DNA from 3 places in the Streptomyces sp. NPDC050388 genome. Region 3 is predicted to be linked to each of the others. Evidence: predicted binding sites of a transcription regulator. Region 3 holds the regulator's gene; each other region holds the start of a gene.
The links. The regulator HrcA, encoded in region 3, represses chaperone genes, less so after heat shock. The targets are predictions, from matches to a motif close to TTNGCACTCNGNNNNNCNGAGTGCNAA.
Positions count from the first base shown of each region.

Region 1 (3,274 bases), on a different contig from region 3:
CGGCGCCATCGCGATGCGGTTCGGCACGGTGAGGCCGTTGATGGAGACCGGGCGGGACAGGATCTCCGCGGCCCGGGCGGCGGTGGTGGAGGCGGTGACGGTCATGTGGGGGCTCCTCATGGGATGTACCAGTCGGTATGTGCGCGTGCATCGATCGCACTCCCCCCCCCAACCCCCAAACCCCGAAGGGCATTCCACCCACCGGCACACCCGCCTGTGACCCCGACCACACCCGCGCCGAAGCCCTGCGCCGGACCGGTCCCGCGCACGAGGAACACGGGAACACGGGAACCCGGAAACGCCCGAGGGCGGCACCCCCTGTCGGAAACAGGGGGTGCCGCCCTCGGCACTGACGGACCGGGTCCGAACCTGAGGTGAGTCAGGCTCAGAAGTCCATGTCACCGCCCGGCATGCCGCCCGGAGCGGCCGCGGCGGCCTTCTCCGGCTTGTCGGCGATGACGGCCTCGGTGGTGAGGAACAGCGCGGCGATCGACGCGGCGTTCTGCAGCGCGGAGCGCGTCACCTTGGCCGGGTCGATGATGCCTTCCTTGACCAGGTCGACGTAGTCGCCGGTCGCGGCGTTCAGGCCGTGACCCGGGGTCAGGTTGCGCACCTTCTCCACCACGACGCCGCCCTCAAGGCCGGCGTTGACGGCGATCTGCTTCAGCGGGGCCTCGAGCGCGAGCTTCACGGCGTTGGCGCCGGTCGCCTCGTCACCCTCGAGCTCCAGCTTCTCGAACACCTGGGAGGCCTGGAGCAGGGCCACGCCACCACCGGCGACGATGCCCTCCTCGACGGCCGCCTTCGCGTTGCGAACGGCGTCCTCGATGCGGTGCTTGCGCTCCTTGAGCTCGACCTCGGTGGCGGCACCGGCCTTGATGACCGCGACACCGCCGGCGAGCTTCGCCAGGCGCTCCTGCAGCTTCTCGCGGTCGTAGTCCGAGTCGCTGTTCTCGATCTCGGCGCGGATCTGGTTCACGCGGCCCTGGACCTGCTCCGAGGAGCCGGCACCGTCGACGATGGTGGTCTCGTCCTTGGTGATGACGACCTTGCGGGCCTTGCCGAGCAGGTCGAGGCTGGTGTTCTCCAGCTTGAGGCCGACCTCCTCGGAGATGACCTCGCCGCCCGTGAGGATGGCGATGTCGTTGAGCATCGCCTTGCGGCGGTCGCCGAAGCCCGGGGCCTTGACGGCGACGGACTTGAAGGTGCCGCGGATCTTGTTGACGACCAGGGTCGACAGGGCCTCGCCCTCGACGTCCTCGGCGATGATCAGCAGCGGCTTGCCCGACTGCATGACCTTCTCCAGGAGCGGCAGCAGGTCCTTGACGTTGCCGATCTTGGAGTTGGCGATCAGGATGTACGGGTCGTCGAGCGACGCCTCCATACGCTCCATGTCGGTGGCGAAGTACGCCGAGATGTAGCCCTTGTCGAAGCGCATACCCTCGGTGAGCTCCAGCTCCAGACCGAAGGTCTGGGACTCCTCGACGGTGATGACGCCTTCCTTGCCGACCTTGTCCATGGCCTCGGCGATGAGCTCGCCGATCTGGGTGTCGGCGGCGGAGATGGAGGCCGTGGAGGCGATCTGCTCCTTGGTCTCGACGTCCTTCGCCTGCTCCAGCAGGGCACCGGAGACGGCCTCGACGGCCTTCTCGATACCGCGCTTGAGGGCCATCGGGTTGGCGCCGGCGGCTACGTTGCGCAGGCCCTCCTTGACCAGGGCCTGGGCGAGGACGGTCGCGGTGGTCGTACCGTCACCGGCGACGTCGTCCGTCTTCTTGGCGACTTCCTTGACCAGCTCGGCGCCGATCTTCTCGTACGGGTCCTCGAGCTCGATCTCCTTGGCGATGGACACACCGTCGTTGGTGATCGTGGGGGCGCCCCACTTCTTCTCGAGGACGACGTTGCGGCCCTTGGGGCCGAGCGTCACCTTGACGGCGTCCGCGAGCTGGTTCATGCCGCGCTCGAGGCCGCGCCGCGCCTCCTCGTCGAACGCGATGATCTTGGCCATGTGAAGTGGTCCCTCCAGGACTGGGGGTGATTACTTCGGACCGCGCCCGCGCCCGCGACGGACGGCTCACAGAACCGGTGGTTCCTTGCCCCACCGGCCTGCGGGCCTCACCGACCCGGTCCTTACGTTGTCACTCTCACCTTCAGAGTGCTAACGCCAATGATTAGCACTCGACCCATGCGAGTGCAAGCGCCCCCCGGGGGATCGCCGGACGAGTCAGCCGCGCGCGAACACCCCCGGGCACCGGTCGCCACCCGGGCCCCGGCACGACGAAGGGTCCGCACCCCGGGGGTGCGGACCCTTCGCCAGCAGGAAATTCTTGCGGTTGGTAGCGCGTTCAGGCGGTGACGCGAACCATGTCGGCCTGCGGGCCCTTCTGGCCCTGCGAGATCTCGAACTCGACCCGCTGACCCTCTTCAAGGGTGCGGTAGCCGTCCATCTGGATCGCGCTGTAGTGGACGAAAACATCCGCACCACCGTCGACCGCGATGAAGCCGTACCCCTTCTCCGCGTTGAACCACTTGACGGTGCCCTGAGCCATGCCTAACTCCCCTATTACTGGCCCTTGCACAGATCCACACTTCGCGGATCCGGGTCAGACCTCACCCCCCGACGATCGGGGGCGTGCGCCGGAACGCGTCGACCGCGGCCGAATGTATCCGTCCAACTGCCCTCTGCAACAGGTCAATCGGACGAGAAATCTGGACGGCACCGGTCCGGAATATGACGGGAATTCACCTGATTTCAGGGCAAGTCAGGCCGGGCAAAGCGCGCAAATGCCGCAGAAGTGGCCCAGACTTTGGCTGTATCCAGTCGGGTGCGCGGCAGGAATTGACGGTTCCAGAACGGGGAGTCGGGACCGTGTTCCCCAACCCTACCGTGCTCAACCCCATGGAATTGCCCCCTCCGCTTCTCTCACGGAGGGGGCAGCCTGGTAAACACTCGGTAAGATTATTTACCGAGGGTAATGATCAACCGCCGGCGACGGCCGGGATGATCGACACACCGGCACCGTCCGGGGTCACCGTCTCCAGACCCTGCTCGAAGCGGACGTCGTCGTCGTTGACGTAGACGTTGACGAAACGGCGCAGCTTGCCCTGGTCGTCCAGGACCCGGGCGGAGATCCCGGTGTGGTTCTTCTCCAGGTCGGCGATGACGTCGCCGAGGGTCGCCCCCTCGGCGTTCACCTCGGCCCTGCCGCCGGTGTAGGTGCGCAGGATGGTCGGGATGCGAACGGTCACGCTCATGCGACTTGACCTCCAGTGA
Region 1 is NZ_JBFAKH010000007.1:56,154-59,427, reverse strand. It holds gene AB0I73_RS05795 (NADH:flavin oxidoreductase) at 1-105, opposite strand, end outside; gene groL (chaperonin GroEL) at 386-2,008, opposite strand; gene AB0I73_RS05785 (cold-shock protein) at 2,346-2,549, opposite strand; gene AB0I73_RS05780 (ubiquitin-like small modifier protein 1) at 2,980-3,255, opposite strand.
Region 1: the regulator HrcA is predicted to act here: its motif matches at 2,172-2,198, upstream of groL (chaperonin GroEL).

Region 2 (3,274 bases), on a different contig from region 3:
AAGGGGGACTACGGCTACTTCGAGGAGATGCAGGACCGGGGTGTCGGCCTGAACAACCACACCCTGAACCACCCGCCCCTGCGCGGCCTGTCCCACGCCCGCCAGAAGCGCGAGATCTGCGGCATGCAGGACGTCCTCGAGGAGCGGTACGGCCGTCGCCCGGTCCTGTTCCGCCCGCCGTTCGGCAGCTACGACAAGAACACCCTGCGCGCGGCCGGGTCCTGCGGCATCGAGTACGTCCCGCTGTGGAACGAAGAGGTCTTCGTCGACCGCTGGGAGTACCGGGAGGGGGACCGGAAGCTGCACCCCGGCGACATCGTCCTCACCCACTTCCGGGGTCGGAACGAGTGGAAGGGCACGATGCCCGACATGATCCGCCGCTTCCTGGACGAGGTCACGGCCGAGGGGTACGCGGTGGGGCGCCTGGAGGACTATCTGTGACCCGGCGGGGCGGCCGTGGCGGTTCTGCCGGCGGTGCCTGCGGGTTGAGGTCCGCCGGCCGGGCGGCCGGTCGCGGGCCTTGCCGGCCGAGGAGGTGAGGGCACCGGGGGGCACGGGTGACGGCACCCTCGCGTACCGTTCCTGAAGACTGAGCAGAAGTGAGCCCTCTCGGCCGCACGCCCCGAACGGTCCTGGGCGCACTGCTCCCCGGCGTACTCGGCCCCGAGTCGGCGACACTCATCCGGTGCGCGGTCCGGTCCCGGGAGGCCCCCGCGGCCGGAGGCCGCTACGGACACCGCCCCGCACGACCTGGCCGCATGGGTGTGGCCGGAGGCGGCGGGGAGGCCTCGAACCATCACGCCGGTGGAGCGGGAGCCCCGCACGCCGGAGCCGTACCCGGCCCCGGATCGCATGCTCACGTCAGCCCGGCCCAGGGTGCAACAGGCTCACGAACGGACCACCACGCGATCGAGCTGACGCTGCCTCGGGCGCACTCCCCGGCGAGCGGTCACCGACCCCCGAGGCGCCCATCGCCTGGCCCCCGCCGACGTCATCTCCACCCCTGCCGACGAGATCCCGCCCCTGACCCTGGCGGAACGAACGGCACGTTTGCTGAGCGAGCCGGGGAGCGGTGGTTGAGGGCCGGGAGGCTGGAGGACTACGTCCGGCACCGCTGAGCACCCGGCTCGGCCGGGCGCCCCCGGGAGCGGTCGTCGTGGCACCGGTCGGCTGCGCACACCCGTACGAAACACCGCGCTTTCCCGCCGACGCGCCGCAGGCAATTGGCACTCCGCTTGACCGAGTGCTAATCGCGGTCATAGTCTCGGGTCTGGCACTCCCCCCTGGAGAGTGCCAACACACGCGACGGGCAGGTCCGGCACCCGCGACGACGGATCGACCTGGTCGCCACCTCAGACAGTTAACCCCGTGAGATCTCCGAAGGGGGAGGTCGGATCGTGACGACCGCCAGCTCCAAGGTTGCCATCAAGCCGCTCGAGGACCGCATCGTGGTCCAGCCGCTCGACGCCGAGCAGACCACGGCTTCGGGCCTGGTCATCCCGGACACCGCCAAGGAGAAGCCCCAGGAGGGCGTTGTCCTTGCCATCGGTCCGGGCCGCATCGAGGACGGCAAGCGCGTCGAACTCGACGTGAAGGTCGGCGACGTCGTGCTCTACAGCAAGTACGGCGGCACCGAGGTGAAGTACAACAACGAGGAGTACCTCGTTCTCTCGGCTCGCGACGTTCTCGCGATCATCGAGAAGTAAGTCACCTCGTAGCACGTTTGCTCCGAAACTGCGCCCCTGGTCCCGATACGCTCACCGAGCCGGGCGCCCGGGGCGCAGTGATTTTTCACCCCTGATTTCCGAGAGGGCTCCCGCTGCCATGGCGAAGATCCTGAAGTTCGACGAGGACGCCCGTCGCGCCCTTGAGCGCGGCGTCAACAAGCTTGCCGACACGGTGAAGGTGACGATCGGCCCCAAGGGCCGCAACGTCGTCATCGACAAGAAGTTCGGCGCCCCCACCATCACCAACGACGGTGTCACGATCGCCCGTGAGGTCGAGGTCGAGGACCCGTACGAGAACCTCGGCGCCCAGCTGGTCAAGGAGGTGGCGACCAAGACCAACGACATCGCGGGTGACGGTACGACCACCGCGACCGTGCTGGCCCAGGCCCTGGTCCGCGAGGGCCTGAAGAACGTCGCCGCCGGCGCCTCCCCGGCCGCCCTGAAGAAGGGCATCGACGCCGCCGTCGCCGCGGTCTCCGAGGACCTCCTCGCCTCGGCGCGCCCGATCGACGAGAAGTCCGACATCGCCGCCGTCGCCGGGCTGTCCGCCCAGGACCAGCAGGTCGGCGAGCTCATCGCCGAGGCGATGGACAAGGTCGGCAAGGACGGTGTCATCACCGTCGAGGAGTCCAACACCTTCGGTCTGGAGCTGGACTTCACCGAGGGCATGGCCTTCGACAAGGGCTACCTGTCGCCGTACTTCGTGACGGACCAGGAGCGCATGGAAGCCGTCCTGGACGACCCGTACATCCTCATCACGCAGGGCAAGATCGGCTCCATCGCCGAGCTGCTGCCGCTGCTGGAGAAGGTCATCCAGGCCAACGCCTCCAAGCCGCTGCTGATCATCGCCGAGGACGTCGAGGGCGAGGCCCTGTCGACCCTGGTCGTCAACAAGATCCGCGGCACGTTCAACGCCGTCGCGGTCAAGGCCCCCGGCTTCGGCGACCGCCGCAAGGCGATGCTGCAGGACATGGCCGTCCTCACCGGCGCCACGGTCGTCTCCGAGGAGGTCGGCCTCAAGCTCGACCAGGTCGGCCTGGACGTGCTGGGTTCCGCCCGCCGCGTCACCGTCACCAAGGACGACACCACGATCGTCGACGGTGCCGGCAAGAAGGAGGACGTGACCGGTCGCGTCGGCCAGATCAAGGCCGAGATCGAGACCACCGACTCCGACTGGGACCGCGAGAAGCTCCAGGAGCGCCTCGCGAAGCTGGCCGGCGGCGTGTGCGTCATCAAGGTCGGCGCCGCCACCGAGGTGGAGCTGAAGGAGAAGAAGCACCGCCTGGAGGACGCCATCTCCGCGACCCGCGCCGCGGTCGAGGAGGGCATCGTCTCCGGTGGTGGCTCCGCGCTCGTCCACGCCGTCAAGGTCCTCGAGGACAACCTCGACAAGACCGGCGACGAGGCCACCGGTGTCGCGGTCGTCCGCCGCGCCGCCGTCGAGCCGCTGCGCTGGATCGCCGAGAACGCCGGCCTCGAGGGCTACGTCATCGTCTCCAAGGTCGCCGAGCTCGAGAAGGGCAGCGGCTACAACGCCGCCACCGACG
Region 2 is NZ_JBFAKH010000009.1:116,091-119,364, reverse strand. It holds gene AB0I73_RS07525 (polysaccharide deacetylase family protein) at 1-441, shown strand, start outside; gene groES (co-chaperone GroES) at 1,398-1,706, shown strand; gene groL (chaperonin GroEL) at 1,825-3,274, shown strand, end outside.
Region 2: the regulator HrcA is predicted to act here: its motif matches at 1,224-1,250, upstream of groES (co-chaperone GroES).

Region 3 (3,274 bases):
CGGTCCAGGGCGGCCGGCCACCGCGACGGGACGGCGTCGGGGCCCGCCTGCGGGTCGCCGGACTCCTCCACCAGGTCGCCGCAGAAGACCACCTCCGGGTCGCCGGGCACCAGCACCGCCAGATCGTGCGCCGTGTGCCCGGGACCCACGTTCGCGAGGAGGGCCTGCCGTCCGCCGCCCAGGTCGAGGGTCCACTCGCCGGACACCGTGTGCCGGGGGCGGACCAGCGACAGCGCGTCCACGGCCTCCTCCGCCGCCCGCGCGTCCAGACCCTCGCGCTCCGCGTCCGCGCGCAGTTCCTCGCGCCCCCGCGCCAGCACCGTGTCCACGCCCACCGCGCCGAACACCTCCGCGCCCGCGAACACCGCCGCCCCCAGCACATGGTCGAAATGGGGGTGGGTGAGCGCGAGATGTGTCACACGCCCACCGGCGAGCGTCTGCGCCCGTGCCCGCAACCGGGCGCCCTCGCCCAGGCTCGAACCGGCGTCCACGAGCAGCGCCGCGCCCGCGCCGACGACGAGCCCCGCCGTGCAGTCCCACACCGGCAGCCGGCACCGGCCCACTCCCGGCGCCAGCCGTTCCCATCCCGACTCTTCCCAACTCACCGTCATACCGCGACGCTAATCGCCCACGGCTTCCCCGCGCGACGGTGTGGGACCGGCCTTGCCCAGGGTGTACCCACCGGCCGTACACTGGGCGGGGAAGTCTGGCACTCGCGTGCGAAGAGTGCCAGGACATTCAGGGAACGGACCGGGCGGAAGGCTTCTGGAGGTGTGCGCCGTGCTCAGTGAACGCAGGCTCCAGGTGCTGCGCGCCATCGTCCAGGACTACGTCGGAACCGAGGAGCCCGTCGGCTCCAAGGCCCTCACCGAACGGCACAACCTGGGCGTCTCCCCGGCCACCGTGCGCAACGACATGGCGGCCCTGGAGGACGAGGGGTTCATCGCCCAGCCGCACACCAGCGCCGGGCGCATCCCCACCGACAAGGGCTACCGGCTCTTCGTGGACAAGCTCGCAGGCGTCAAGCCGATGACCGCGCCCGAGCGGCGCGCCATCCAGAACTTCCTCGAGGGCGCCGTCGACCTGGACGACGTCGTGGCCCGCACGGTGCGGCTGCTCGCGCAGCTCACCCGGCAGGTCGCCGTCGTGCAGTACCCGTCGCTGACCCGCTCGACCGTGCGGCACGTGGAGCTGCTCCAGATGGCGCCCGCGCGCGCCATGCTGGTGCTGATCACGGACACCGGGCGGGTCGAGCAGCGCATGATCGACTGTCCGGCGCCGATCGGCGAGGCGACCCTGGGGGATCTGCGGGCGCGGCTCAACAGCCGTGTCGCGGGCCGCCGTTTCACCGATGTACCGTCTCTCGTCGAGGATCTCCCCGAGGCCTTCGACCCCGAGGAGCGCGGTACGGTCTCGACCGTGCTCTCCACCCTCCTGGAGACGCTCGTCGAGGACAACGAGGAGCGGCTGATGATCGGCGGTACCGCCAATCTGACCCGCTTCGGACACGACTTCCCCCTCGTGATCCGGCCCGTGCTGGAGGCGCTCGAGGAGCAGGTCGTGCTCCTCAAGCTGCTGGGCGAGGCGAAGGATCCGGGCGTGACCGTGCGTATCGGCCACGAGAACGCCCACGAGGGACTCAACTCCACCTCAGTGGTGTCGGTGGGCTACGGTTCGGGCGGCGAGGCTGTTGCCAAGCTCGGCGTGGTCGGTCCGACCCGCATGGATTACCCGGGAACGATGGGAGCGGTACGCGCAGTGGCACGGTACGTCGGACAGATCCTGGCGGAGTCGTAGTGGCCACGGACTACTACGCCGTACTCGGCGTGCGCCGCGACGCTTCGCAGGAGGAGATCAAAAAGGCCTTCCGGCGGCTCGCCCGCGAGCTGCATCCGGACGTCAACCCGGATCCGAAGACCCAGGAGCGGTTCAAGGAGATCAACGCCGCCTACGAGGTGCTGTCGGACCCGCAGAAGAAGCAGGTCTACGACCTCGGCGGCGACCCGCTCCAGCAGGCCGGGGCCGGCGGCGGCGCGGGCGGCTTCGGCGCGGGCGGCTTCGGGAACTTCTCCGACATCATGGACGCGTTCTTCGGCACGGCGTCGCAGCGCGGTCCGCGCTCGCGCACCCGCCGCGGCCAGGACGCGATGATCCGGATCGAGGTCGAGCTGGACGAGGCCGCGTTCGGCACGACCAAGGACATCCAGGTCGACACGGCGATCGTGTGCACCACGTGCAGCGGTGAGGGCGCCGCGCCGGGGACCAGCGCGCAGACCTGTGACATGTGCCGCGGCCGCGGTGAGGTCTCGCAGGTCACCCGGTCCTTCCTGGGCCAGGTCATGACCTCGCGCCCCTGCCCGCAGTGCCAGGGCTTCGGCACCGTCGTCCCGAACCCGTGCCCGGAGTGCGCCGGCGACGGACGCGTCCGCTCCCGCCGCACCCTGACCGTGAAGATCCCGGCCGGTGTCGACAACGGCACCCGGATCCAGCTGGCCGGCGAGGGTGAGGTCGGCCCCGGCGGCGGTCCCGCCGGCGACCTGTACGTCGAGATCCACGAGCTGCCGCACAGCACCTTCCAGCGGCGCGGCGACGACCTGCACTGCACGGTCACCATCCCGATGACGGCGGCCGCCCTCGGCACCAAAGTGCCGCTGGAGACGCTGGACGGCATGGAGGAGGTCGACATCCGGCCCGGCACCCAGTCAGGCCAGTCGATCCCGCTGCACGGCCGGGGCGTCACGCATCTGCGCGGCGGCGGCCGGGGCGACCTCGTCGTGCACGTGGAGGTGCAGACCCCGAGCAAGCTCGACCCCGAACAGGAACGACTGCTGCGCGAACTCGCCAAGCTCCGCGGCGAGGAGCGCCCGCTGGGCCAGTTCCAGCCGGGGCAGCAGGGGCTGTTCTCCCGGTTGAAGGACGCTTTCAACGGGCGCTGACGCGGGCGACACCGACGGTGCTGCGCGCGGGGGCCGGAAACGGCTCCCGCGGTGCCCCGGGAGCTGCTCTGAAGGTGCCCCGGGCACGGCCTGCGCCAAGGGCAAGGGTCGATTAAGCCCTGATTCGGAGATGTCCGAAGGACGTGGCAACATGCCGTCATGTCCTTGGCGCTCACCGATCTCCTTCCGCACCCCGTCGTGCAGGCCCCCATGGCGGGCGGTGTCTCCGTGCCGCAGCTCGCCGCGGCCGTCTCCGAGGCGGGCGGGCTCGGTTTCCTGGCCGCCGGGTACAAGACCGCGGACGGGATGTACCAGGAGATCAAACAGCTGCGCGGACT
Region 3 is NZ_JBFAKH010000001.1:154,638-157,911, reverse strand. It holds gene AB0I73_RS00730 (MBL fold metallo-hydrolase) at 1-611, opposite strand, end outside; gene hrcA (heat-inducible transcriptional repressor HrcA) at 781-1,797, shown strand; gene dnaJ (molecular chaperone DnaJ) at 1,797-2,936, shown strand; gene AB0I73_RS00715 (nitronate monooxygenase) at 3,096-3,274, shown strand, end outside.